Regions from separate parts of the Arthrobacter sp. SLBN-112 genome, predicted to be linked through region 2. Evidence: predicted binding sites of a transcription regulator. Region 2 holds the regulator's gene; the other holds the start of a gene.

Evidence for each region. The regulator HrcA, encoded in region 2, represses chaperone genes, less so after heat shock. The targets are predictions, from matches to a motif close to TTNGCACTCGNNNNNNNCGAGTGCNAA.
Region 1: the regulator HrcA is predicted to act here: its motif matches at 3,469-3,495, upstream of QF050_RS10430 (FmdB family zinc ribbon protein).

What each region holds. Positions count from the first base shown of each region.
Region 1 covers NZ_JAUSXY010000001.1:2,208,886-2,214,681, forward strand. The annotation lists gene QF050_RS10420 (AAA family ATPase) at 1-2,168, shown strand, start outside; gene QF050_RS10425 (RcpC/CpaB family pilus assembly protein) at 2,313-3,041, opposite strand; gene QF050_RS10430 (FmdB family zinc ribbon protein) at 3,153-3,413, opposite strand; gene QF050_RS10435 (5-formyltetrahydrofolate cyclo-ligase) at 3,526-4,146, opposite strand; gene galU (UTP--glucose-1-phosphate uridylyltransferase GalU) at 4,253-5,158, shown strand; gene QF050_RS10445 (GNAT family protein) at 5,163-5,783, shown strand.
Region 2 covers NZ_JAUSXY010000001.1:2,916,312-2,922,107, reverse strand. The annotation lists gene QF050_RS13695 (GerMN domain-containing protein) at 1-491, shown strand, start outside; gene QF050_RS13690 (16S rRNA (uracil(1498)-N(3))-methyltransferase) at 478-1,254, opposite strand; partial or broken gene dnaJ (molecular chaperone DnaJ) at 1,257-2,386, opposite strand; gene hrcA (heat-inducible transcriptional repressor HrcA) at 2,471-3,484, opposite strand; gene QF050_RS13675 (DUF3097 domain-containing protein) at 3,659-4,510, shown strand; gene QF050_RS13670 (DUF4870 domain-containing protein) at 4,628-5,038, shown strand; gene hemW (radical SAM family heme chaperone HemW) at 5,041-5,796, opposite strand, start outside.

The DNA of each region.
Region 1 (5,796 bases), 710 kb from region 2:
TGCGCGAGCACGGTCTCGGTGAACTCCTCGCGGACCTTGCGGAGCGGGAAGTCCCGGAACGGTCCGTTGCCGCCGAGCTGGAACTGGCCTGGTGGCAGTCCGCGCTCGAGGCAATGATCAGCGGTGATGACTACCTGGCCATGTCCGACGGCGACGCCCTCCGCCAGCTTGAGGCCGAGTACCGGTTGGCAGACAACGCCCACATCGCCAGCGGCGGCGCGCGCCTGCGCTGGGACCTGGCGGAACGCTGGCGTGGGGCCATCGCCGAACAGCCGCGCCAGGCCGGGCTCCTGCGCAGCCTGCTCAAGGACGGCCGGGTGTCGCTGCCGGCCCTGACCGCCCAGGCCCCCGACCTGATCGGGACGCTGGTTCCGGTGTGGTCTGTCAGCCCTTACCTGATGACCGGGCTGCTGCCGGCCGAACAGCACTTCGACGCCGTCGTGATCTTGGATGCCGAGGCCACCTCGTTGCAGGCCGTCCTGCCGTCGATTGCCCGAGCACGCCAGGTGATTGCCTTTGGCGACCCGCGCATCGCATCGCCGCGGACCTTCACCGTGGGCGTGGAACGACTCGCCGCGGGCGAGACTGCCCACCACCGGGTGGAAAGCGCCTTCACCGCGCTCTCCGCGGTGCTTCCCGTCTGGCGGCTCAACGTGGTGTACCGCGCGGTGGACGAGGACCTCGTCCTGCAGCTGAGCAAGAACTTTTACGACGGCGGCCTGCGCCGGCTGCCCGAAGGCCAGTCGGCCACGGGCCTGGACCGGTCGCTGCTGGTGGAGTACCTGCCTGACGGTACCGGCCTGCCCAGTGCCGATCACGAGGGCGTGGAGTCCGTGGTGGCTGAGGTCAACCGGGTGGTCGAGCTCGTGTTCGAGCATGCCCGCCTGCGTCCGCGCACCTCGCTTGCCGTGGTCACCGCCAGCCTCCGGCACGCCGCCAGGATTGGCGAGTCCATCCGCCTTCAGCTGTCCAACCAGCCCGGCATGGCCGGCTTCTTCGGTGCCGGTCCGGAGTCCTTCAGGGTTGTGGACCTGGAACGAGCCCAGGGCCTGGTCCGCGACCACGTTATTTTCTCGCCCGGGTTCGGCAGGACTCCCCATGGCCGCGCGCTCCACAACTTTGGGCCCCTCTCGGCAGAGGGTGGCCGGGAGAAGTTTGCCCTGGCCATGACCCGGGCGCGGCGTTCCATGCATGTGCTCACCTGCTTCCGGCCCGAAGACCTGGACCACACCCGGCTCACGCACGGGGCTGTGGACCTGTACACGCTGCTGAACCGCGAAATTTCCGGTAACACCGACCTCGGCACTCCCGCGTCCCGGGCCGCCGCCAGCGAACAGGCACTCGGCGCGGATCCCCTGGTAGCCGACTTGGGTGACAGGTTGCGTGCGCGCGGTGCCCGGGTGTGGCACCAGTACGACGGCGCCATCGACGTTGTAGCCGCGGCTGACCCGCTGAACACCATGGGCAAGGACGAAGCCGACCTGCCACGCCCGGTGGCCATCGAATCGGACGGCACCGGGCAGTACCGCACCATGAGCGTACGGGAACGCAGCAGATTGCGCCCGCAACTGCTGGAACGCCTGGGATGGCGTTATATGCCGTTGTGGACCATCGAGGTGTTCACCGATCCGTCGTCCTGCGCCGACCGCATCGCCGGGTACCTCGGCCTGGAGAACCTGGCACTGCCGGGCAGGCCCGCACCGTCGGGCGGATTCCTTGACGACGACGTTGACCAGGCGCTCAATGGTATTGATGCAGCACCGGCCACCGGGGTTGTGTACCTTCCCCGGCACGGCAGTGGCGGGAACCGGAACGACGCCGGTGAACCCTCCGCGGGGGTCCGGCCAAGCCAGGGCCGGCGCGCCGGTGGCCTGGACACCAAGGAGGCGGGTGGCATGGCCGCGGAAGACAGTGTTACCGACGAACAGGGGCCCGCGGAAGATCGGGCCGGGGAAGATATGCGCGAGAACGAGAACACGGAACCAGCAGCTGGCGGAGTAACCCCGGCGGGCACGCCGCAGCCGGCTCCACCGGCAGCGCGGGCCACCGGTGGTCCCGAAGAAGTCCTGCCCAGCAAGGCCGCGGAAGACGACGCCCGCAGCTGGGGCGACCGGGAGGACGACCACGACGCCTGGTTGAAGGAACAGAAGCCGCCGCACTGGGGCTGACCAACAGACCCGGGCCCCGGGCAGCCAGAGGGTCGCCGGGAAATCTTTGCTGTGGCATCCGGCATTCGGTGCCGAACATCTGGGTAACCCGTGCCGCAAGGCCGCGGGTGGAGCAGTCAGCGGTGGGTCCCGGGTGCCGTGGTGTCACGGCGGACCGACCAGGACGAAGAAGAGCCTGCCCTGGGTCGATGCTCCGGCCAGCCGGGATGATTGTTCCGCGTTGGCGGCCACCACGATCAGCCCGTCGGTCTCCGTTGTGCCCAGCCACTGACCGCTTTGGCCGCCCTTGTGCGAGGTCCACAGCACGGGGACCGCAGACGCGAGCACCTCGGAGGGGCCTTGCTGGTCAAAGCCGTTGGCCGAGGTGAGCACCACGTTGACCAACTGGCCCGGTGAGACCAGCTGGATGGAGGACGGGTCCGCCATGCGGAGCGGAACCGCGGCCGAGCCGGGAGGCGTCCCCGTGAGGAGGCCCGGGCCCAAAAGTTGCGCGTCAGTGAGGAGCTGGCCTTTTCGCAGCGGTGCTGCGAGCTGCTTGCCGGCGGCTGCGGCGGTGTCCTGGAGGAAACCCTCGGCCACCATTCCGGGCGGCACGTGGACGCTGGCCAGGTCCGATTCCGTCACCGCGGTTCCGGCGGGCAGATCCCGTGCAGCGGCCAGCGCTGTCACGGTTGAGAGCGGAGCGGGAGTGAGCTGATTGACCGTGATGGCCGCCGCTGCACACAGCAGCAGGGCAGCGGCGAGGCGGCGGTGGCGGCTCAGCAAAACGGCAACCCGAACCGGGACGGGGCGGTTCGCCTTGGCAGAACGGCCGGTGTTACGGGAGCTCTGGGTCCGGAGGCCATCGTGGCCGCGGCGTGGATATAGAGGCATGCGCCCACGCTAGTGGTGGCCGAGGCGGCGAGGGGGTGGGCGCGGCTGCTATGTGGACAAAGGCGGCCGGCGTCATAAGGCGCCGGCCGTCGTCGTTATCAGTGCTTGGGGCTAGTTGGCCGCAGCTGCCGCGGCGGGCGCTGCAGCAGGCGCCGGCGCCGCAGCCGGGGCGGGGGAGACAGAGCTGCCCTTGGAATCGCGGGAGTCGGTGCGGTAAAAACCGGAACCCTTGAAAACCACACCCACACTGTTGAACTTCTTGCGCAACGTGCCCTCGCATTCGGGGCAGGATGTCAGGCTGCTGTCCGAAAACGACTGGACGATGTCGAAGGCGTGGCCGCAATCCTTGCAGGCGTAAGCATATGTTGGCACTGGTGCTCCTCCTCTTGGGCAAACGAGAGGTCCCGTGCTGCCACCTGGTAATCCATTAGCAGTCGCAGGGCCTGAGTGCTAATTCTATCACTGCGTCCGGTGGGGACCGGGCTCAGGCGCCACCCGTCAGGCGCCGGTATCCGGACGGCATCAGGACACCGGGAACCGGACGGTCGAATTCCTCGGCAGGAATCCGGCCTGCGGGCAGCAGTTCATCGTCGTAGATAACAGCGGCAAGCGGGATTTCCTTCCCGGCGGTGGCGAGGTGCCCCAGGAAGGTGTCGTAGTAGCCGCCGCCCTGGCCGATCCTGTTGCCCGACAGGTCCACGGCAGTGGCCGGAATGATGAGTGCGGCTGCACCGCCGGCCACCTCGGGCCCGTGGCGGCGTCCGGCGGGTTCCAGGATGGGCGCATACCTGCTGCGCTCGAAGCTGGTGTTCGGGGTCCAGAACACCCAGCTCAGCTCACGGCCGGGCTCGCACACCGGCAGCAGGACATCGTAGCCGCTGCCATGCAGGGCGCTGACCAGCGGCATGGTGGGGGGTTCTTTACCCACTCCCAGGTAGACGCATACGGGGCCCGGGCGTCCGGTGGTGACGGATCCTGCCCAGGTTTCCCCGTGGCGGGCCAGGGCCGAACCGGCGGCCTCCAGGGCCGCCGGCGTCCGTGCCGCGCGCCGGCGCCGATGGGCTGCCCGGATTTCGTCCTTGACGGGATTCGTCTCCTGCAGCATGGTGTCCTTCCTCGCTGTCCGGCGTTCCCTGGCGTCACGGGACTGATAACCGGGTTGCTGTGCCGGTGGTTACTGAAATGCTTGACGCTGACGTTAGATTAGTCCGGTGACTACCAGTAACCCCAGAGTCCGCAAAGCCGTCATCCCAGCAGCGGGCCTGGGCACCAGGTTCTTGCCGGCAACCAAGGCAATGCCCAAGGAAATGCTCCCCGTCGTGGACAAACCTGCCATCCAGTATGTGGTGGAGGAAGCCGTCCACGTGGGCCTCAACGACATTCTGATGATTACGGGCCGTAACAAACGTGCACTGGAAGACCACTTCGACCGCGTGCCCTCCCTCGAGTCAACGCTCGCCGACAAGGGCGATATGGAGAAGCTCGCCTCCATCCAGGCCGCCAGCCGGTTGGGAGACATCCACTACGTCCGGCAAGGCGACCCCCACGGCCTTGGCCATGCCGTACTTCGGGCAAAGCAGCACGTTGGCGACGAAGCCTTCGCTGTCCTGCTGGGCGATGACCTCATTGATGCCCGCGACGAACTGCTCAGTACGATGATGGACGTGCAGGCGAAAACCGGTGGCTCCGTCGTCGCCCTCATTGAAGTGGAGCCCGCACAAATCAGTGCTTACGGCTGCGCCGACGTCGAGGAACTGGACGGGGAGGACTACGTCCGCGTCAACCGGCTCGTGGAGAAGCCCTTACCGGAGGAAGCGCCGTCCAACCTGGCACTGATCGGCCGCTACGTCCTGCACCCCGCCGTGTTTGATGTCCTCGAGCACACCGCACCCGGCCGCGGCGGCGAGATCCAGCTGACCGATGCCCTGCAGGAACTCGCGTCCGGAGACGGCGAGGGCCACGGGGTCTACGGCGTGGTGTTCCGCGGCCGCCGCTATGACACCGGCGACAAGCTCAGCTACCTGAAGGCCTGCGTCCAGCTGGCCGTCGACAGCGATGACCTGGGCCCCGGCCTGCGGGAATGGCTGCCGGGTTTCACCGCCGGCCTTTCCAGCTAGCGCCGTGCGTACCGGTCCCATCTGGCCGGTCACCCTCGAATGCGGTGACCTTGTCCTGCGGCCCATCCGCTACCGCGACAAAAGGGAATGGACCGAGGTTCGGTCCAGGAACAGCGAGTGGCTGGCGCCTTGGGAGGCCTCCAACCCGGAACCGGGAGGCGGGCTGCCCGACTACCGGCACATGGTGCGTTCACTCAACGCGCAGGCGGCCCAAGCCTCTGCGCTTCCCTTCGTCATCACGGAGCGGACACCGGGACTTCGGAATCCGGCCATCGTGGGCCAGTTGACGGTGTCTTCGATTGTCTGGGGTTCGGCCATGATGGCCACCCTGGGGTACTGGGTGGACCGGGACAGGGCCGGCCGGGGGATTGCGCCCACCTCCGTGGCCCTGGTGACGGACCACTGCTTCCGGACACTTGGGCTGCACCGGATGGAGATCAACATCCGGCCGGAGAACGGACCCAGCTTGCGGGTGGTGGAGAAGCTGAAATTCCGGGATGAAGGATACCGGCCCCGTTTCCTGCACATTAACGGCCGGTGGGCGGATCACCGCTCGTTTGCCCTGACCTCGGAAGAAGTCCCGGACGGCCTGCTGGCCCCGTGGCTGGCGTCCCGCCCGTCATAAATCCATCGGTTTG
Region 2 (5,796 bases):
ACATGGCTGCCCGCGCCATCCAACAACTGATTTACACGGCCACCGCCGCCGCCGCCAGTTCGGGGCTGATCGACACCAGCCAGCAGATCCGGGTCCGGATCCTCGTGGACGGGCACACTGACTACGTCGCGTTCGGCAAGGTCCAGTTGGGCGCCCTGATGACCCGCGCCGCCGGCCTGGTGGCACCGGTCTGGATCATCGATCCGCAGGAGAACACCGAAGTCCCCGGCGGCAGCGTGAAGATCACCGGCCGGAGCACGTCACCCGGAGCAAAACTTCACTGGCAAATCCTGCAGGTGGCGGACAACGGTGGCGGCAAGACACCCTTCCTGAGCGGCGAAACGACGGCAGCTGCGGAACAGGGCCAGGCAGGCGCCTTCACACTGGCCCTGAATCTGCCGGCCGGTGACTACGAACTCCATGTAGCGCAGGCCGGCTCCGGCGGAGAGCCGGACCGGAACGAGGACACACGGTCCTTCAAGGTGCGGTAGTCCAGCGCCCCAGGATGTCGCTGGCCAGCACGACGGCGGCCGGGCCGGCGGTGGAGGACCGCAGGACGTGGTGCCCCAGCAGGGCCGTCACGGCACCGTTGTCACACAGTTTCGTCACTTCGCGGGGGCTGATGCCGCCTTCGGGGCCAACAATCAGCAGGATCTCGCGGGGCCCGGCACCCGTGCTCCCCTGCCACGCTTCAAGAACAGCGCGCAGGGGCCTTACGGCGTCTTCGTGCAAGATGACGGCCAGGTCCGTGGCCGCCACGGCGGCGCACAGCCCGGACGTTTCGACGGCGGTCCGGACCTCGGGAATCCAGGCACGGCGCGCCTGTTTGGCGGCGGCGGAAACGGCCGACTGCCATTTGGCGTGGGCCCGGGCGGCCCGGTCCCCCTTCCAGCGGACAATGGACCGTTCGGACTGCCAGGGTATGACCGCATCGATGCCCAGTTCCGTCGCCGTCTCAATGGCCAGCTCGTCCCGGTCGCCCTTGGCCAGTGCCTGTGCCAGCACCAGCCGTACCTCAGGCCTCTCTTCTGCCACCACGGCCCCGCACTCAACCTCTAGCACCGAGGCGGACGCTGCTGCCACCTTGCCGGTCATGCGGGTGCCGGCGCCGTCAACTATGTCCACTGCCTCCCCCGGCGACAAGCGCTTCACGGTGACAGCGTGCCGGGCTTCGGGGCCCTCGAGGGCGAAGACCTGCCCGGCGGCCAGGCCGTCAAGCGAGCCGGGGCTGGTGAAAAATACGGGGTTGCTCACCGCTACAGGTTACCGAGCCGGTCCCGGAGCTTGGCGAACATGCCGCCGCTGGCAGCGAGCTTTCCCTCGGTGATCTGTTCCCCGCGGAGCTTGGCGAGCTGGCGCAGCAGGTCCTCCTGCGCGGCGTCGAGTTTGGCGGGAGTATCAACCTGGAGGTGGACCTTCAGGTCACCGCGCCCGTAGCCCCTCAGGTGGGTGACGCCCAGCCCGCGCAGGGTGATGATCTCCCCCGACTGGGTGCCGGGTTTGACGTCGATTTCCTGGCTGCCGTCGAAGGTTTCCAGGCTGACGTCCGTGCCGAGGGCGCGGCCGCGGTCATGGGGATGTGCAGGGTGGCGTGCAGGTCGTCGCCTTCCCGGACGTACGTGGCGTCGTTGTTGACCCGGATCTCCACATAGAGGTCGCCGGCGGGCCCACCGGCTGGGCCCGCTTCGCCCTGCCCGGAGAGCTGGATGCGGGTGCCGGTGGCAACGCCGGCAGGGACCTTGATGGTCAGCGACCGGCGGCTGCGGATGCGGCCCTGGCCGCTGCATTCGTTGCAGGGATCCTTGATGACCGTGCCGAACCCTTCGCAGGTGCCGCACGGGGCCGCCGTCATGACCTGGCCCAGGATGGAGCGGACGGCCCGCTGGACCTGGCCGCTGCCGCCGCAGATATCGCAACGCTCGGGGTGGGTGCCGGGGCGGCAGCATGATCCCTCGCACGTGGGACAGACGACGGCGGTGTCCACTTCGAGCTTCTTGTTGACGCCAAAGACGGCGTCGCGAAGATCGATCCGGACGCTGATGAGTGCGTCCTGTCCCCTGCGCACCCGGGACGCCGGACCGGACGTGCCGCCGGCGCCGAAGAAGGTATCGAAAATGTCCTGGAACGCGAATCCCTGGCCTGCGTAGCCGGCGCCGCCGAAGCCGTTGTCCGTTCCGTTCTCGTTGCCGGTGGTGTCATAGATGCGGCGCTTTTGGGGGTCGGAGAGGACCTCATAGGCGTGAGTGACTGCCTTGAAGCGTTCCGACGCGTCCGCTCCCGGGTTTACGTCCGGGTGCAGGGTGCGGGCCAGCTTGCGGTAGGCCTTTTTGATCTCTTCGCCCGTAGCTTCGGGTGAGACTCCAAGGACGTCATAGTGGCTGCTCAAAGTTTGTATCTCTTCCTTGTTGTACTGCGTGCAGTTGTGCCCGGTGTCCGGTCTTGCAGCCGAAGGTGCTCCGGCAGCGGAGGGTCAGGGCCCCAAAATCCTGGAAAGGTAGCGGGCCACGGCCCTGACGGCGGCCATGGTTGTGGGGTAGTCCATTCGCGTGGGGCCAAGGATCCCTACCTTAGCGGCGCTGTCAGGGCCATAGGCGGTGGCCACCACGGACGCCTCGGCGAGGCCGTCGTAAGGGTTCTCCCTTCCGATGCTGACTGCCACGCCGCGGTGGTCCTGGGCCATTTCGCTCAACAGCCGCAGCATCACCACCTGCTCCTCGAGTGCTTCGAGCACCGGCCCGATGCTGAGTGGGAAGTCTACGTTGGATCGGGCCAGGTTGGCCGTTCCGGCCATGACCATCCGGTCTTCCCGGCTGCTCTGGGCCAGAACCTCGAGCCCGTGCGCCAGCGCGTGCGCGGCCTGGCGGTGAGGGTGCGGCGCAGCTGCCACGACGGCGGGCAGCGCCTGGGCGAGGTGGCTCAGTGGGGTGCCGCCCAGGGCTCCGAGGAACCTGGTCCTCAGCTCAGCGAGTGCTTCGTCGCCAAGGTCCTGGCCGACGTCGATTACGCGCTGCTCCACCTTGCCGCTGTTGGCAATAAGCACCACCAGGATTTTGCGCGGGGCCAACAGCACGAATTCGATGTGGCGGACAAGGGCCCTGCTCAGGTGCGGGTACTGGACTACGGCCACCTGGTTGGTCAGCTGGGACAGCAGGCGGACCGTGCGGTCCAGGACGTCGTCGAGGTCGTCCGCGCCTTCCAGGAGCGACTGGATGGCACGACGCTCGGCCGCCGACAGGGGCTTGACCGCTGAGATTTGGTCCACGAACAGGCGGTAGCCCTTGTCCGTGGGAATACGCCCTGCGCTGGTGTGCGGGGCGGTGATCAGGCCCTCATCTTCCAGCGCCGCCATGTCATTGCGGATGGTGGCGCTGGAAACGCCGAGATGATGCCGCTCCACCAGCGCCTTTGAGCCAACGGGCTCGCGGGAGTGGACGTAGTCCTCCACGATCGCCCGCAGCACTTCCAGTTTGCGTGGCTCGCTCACTCTCCACCTCCATCCACGGTCCGGGGCGCACGCCCCGTCCGGCGCCGCCCCAGCGGTTAGCACTCGACATGCCTCAGTGCTAACAGTCTATTATGCCTCGACCCGTTGTTAGCATTGGTACCGCTCCGGGGGGAACTCCGGAGGTGAGGACCTAACGCGAGGCGGATCGAATCCATGGACTACCAGAACTGGGGCCCCCGCGGGATCTCCGCCCCGGCCCGGACCGAACTGCCCGAGGTTCCCGTGGAGCGCGGCATGGTGCTTGAGGAGGTCCAGTCCGGCTGGGTGGGAGCTGTCACCCGGGTGGAGAAATCGGGCGGAATGCACGTGGTGGCCCTGGAGGACCGCCGGGGGAAGTCGCGTTCCTTCCGTCTTGGCTTCGGGTTCCTCCTGGAGGGCCAGCCTATCCGGCTGATGCCGCCGGCACCGGCCCGGGCTGCTTCCGGTCCCGCCGCCGGACGGACCGCCTCCGGGTCGGTACGGGTTGCCGGGCGGCGGGCCCAGGTGGCAAGGGCCAGCCGGATCTGGGTGGAAGGCAAGCATGACGCCGAACTCGTGGAGAAGGTGTGGGGAGACGACCTTCGGGTGGAAGGCATCGTCGTCGAGCCCCTGCACGGAATCGACGACCTCACCGCCGCGGTGGCGGACTTCAGGCCGGGACCGGGGAGGCGGCTTGGGGTGCTGGTGGACCACCTCGTGCCCGATTCCAAGGAATCGCGCATCGCCGACGCAGTGATGGCGTCCCCGGGCGCGGCGGGAAATGTCCTCATTGTCGGCCACCCCTACGTCGACGTGTGGCAGGCCATCCGGCCCGCGGTACTGGGCATCCCGCAGTGGCCGGCGATTCCCCGCGGGCAGGACTGGAAGACGGGCATCCTGAAAGCCTTTGGCTGGCCGCACGCAACGAAGGAGGATGTTGGGCTGGGGTGGCAGAAACTCCTGGGAGCGGTGCGCACCTACGCCGACCTGGAACCATCGCTGCTGGGACGGGTTGAGGAAGTGATCGATTTTCTTACCGTGCCCTGACGGCCGCTCCCGGTCCGCGACCCAGTATTCTGGATAGTGCGATGCCTGATTTTGGCAGCGTTGCACCAAGTCCTTATTTGTAGTCAGCACCACTTGCACCCAGAAGGAAAACAGACTGTGGCAGAAAACGCACGTGATCACAGGGACGGCCAAGGCCGTTCCGCGTACCATGGCGTCCCCGCCAATGCCCTGCCGCTCACGGCCAGCGAAGACCGCCAATGGGCCACGCTGGCCCACTTCGGCGGCATCCTGGGGTGCATTCCGTCCCTGCTGATCTACCTGATCTTCCGGGACCGCGGACCGTTCACCGCACAGGAGTCAAAGGAAGCGCTGAACTTCAGCCTGCCGCCCACCATCGCAGCGGTGCTGGCCAACATTCTGGTGTTCATTCCGTACGTGGGAAACATCTTCGCCGTCATCGCCACGCTGATCTGGGTGGCGCTGACCTGCTTCTCGGTGGCTGCGGGGATCCACGTCAACCGGGGCCAGCCCCACCGCTACCCGTACAACCTGCGCTGGATTAAATAGCGTTAGTCGGGCAGGATCCGGCGGACCACGGCGTCAGCCAGGAGGCGGCCCTTCAGCGTGAGGACCAGCCGTCCGTGGAATGCCGGGGCGGGTTCCACCAGGCCGTCCGCGATCAGGCCGGCCACTTCATGGCGTCCCAGGGCGCTGAGCGTCGAGACTTCAAGCCCGGACTGCAGGCGCGCCTCCAGCATCACCCGCTCCAGCCTCCTGGTGTCCGGGTCCAGGGTTTCCCGGCCCGCCGCCGGGGAAAGGCCCTGCGACAGCCGGTTCGCGTACGCCGAAGGGTGCTTGACGTTCCACCAGCGCACCCCGCCCACATGTGAGTGTGCGCCGGGGCCAATCCCCCACCAGTCATCGCCGCGCCAATAGGCCAGGTTATGGCGGCAGGCCTGCTCCGGGGTCCGTGCCCAGTTGCTGACCTCGTACCAGCCGAGCCCGGCTGCGGTGATCAGTTGGTCGGCGAGCTCGTACTTATCGGCGTGGTCGTCGTCGTCGATTCCGGGGACCTCGCCGCGCCGCATCTGTGCGGCGAGCTTGGTACCGTCCTCGACGATCAGCGCATAGGCGCTGATGTGCTCGGGTTCGTAGGACAACGCTGTTTCGAGGGAATACCGCCAGTCCGCAACGGATTCGCCGGGCGTGCCGTAGATCAGGTCCAGGCTGACGGCAAGTCCCGCCTCCCGCGCCCACTGGACTACCTGCGGAACCCGGCTCGGTGTGTGGGTTCGGTCAAGGACCTTCAACACGTGCGGGACGGC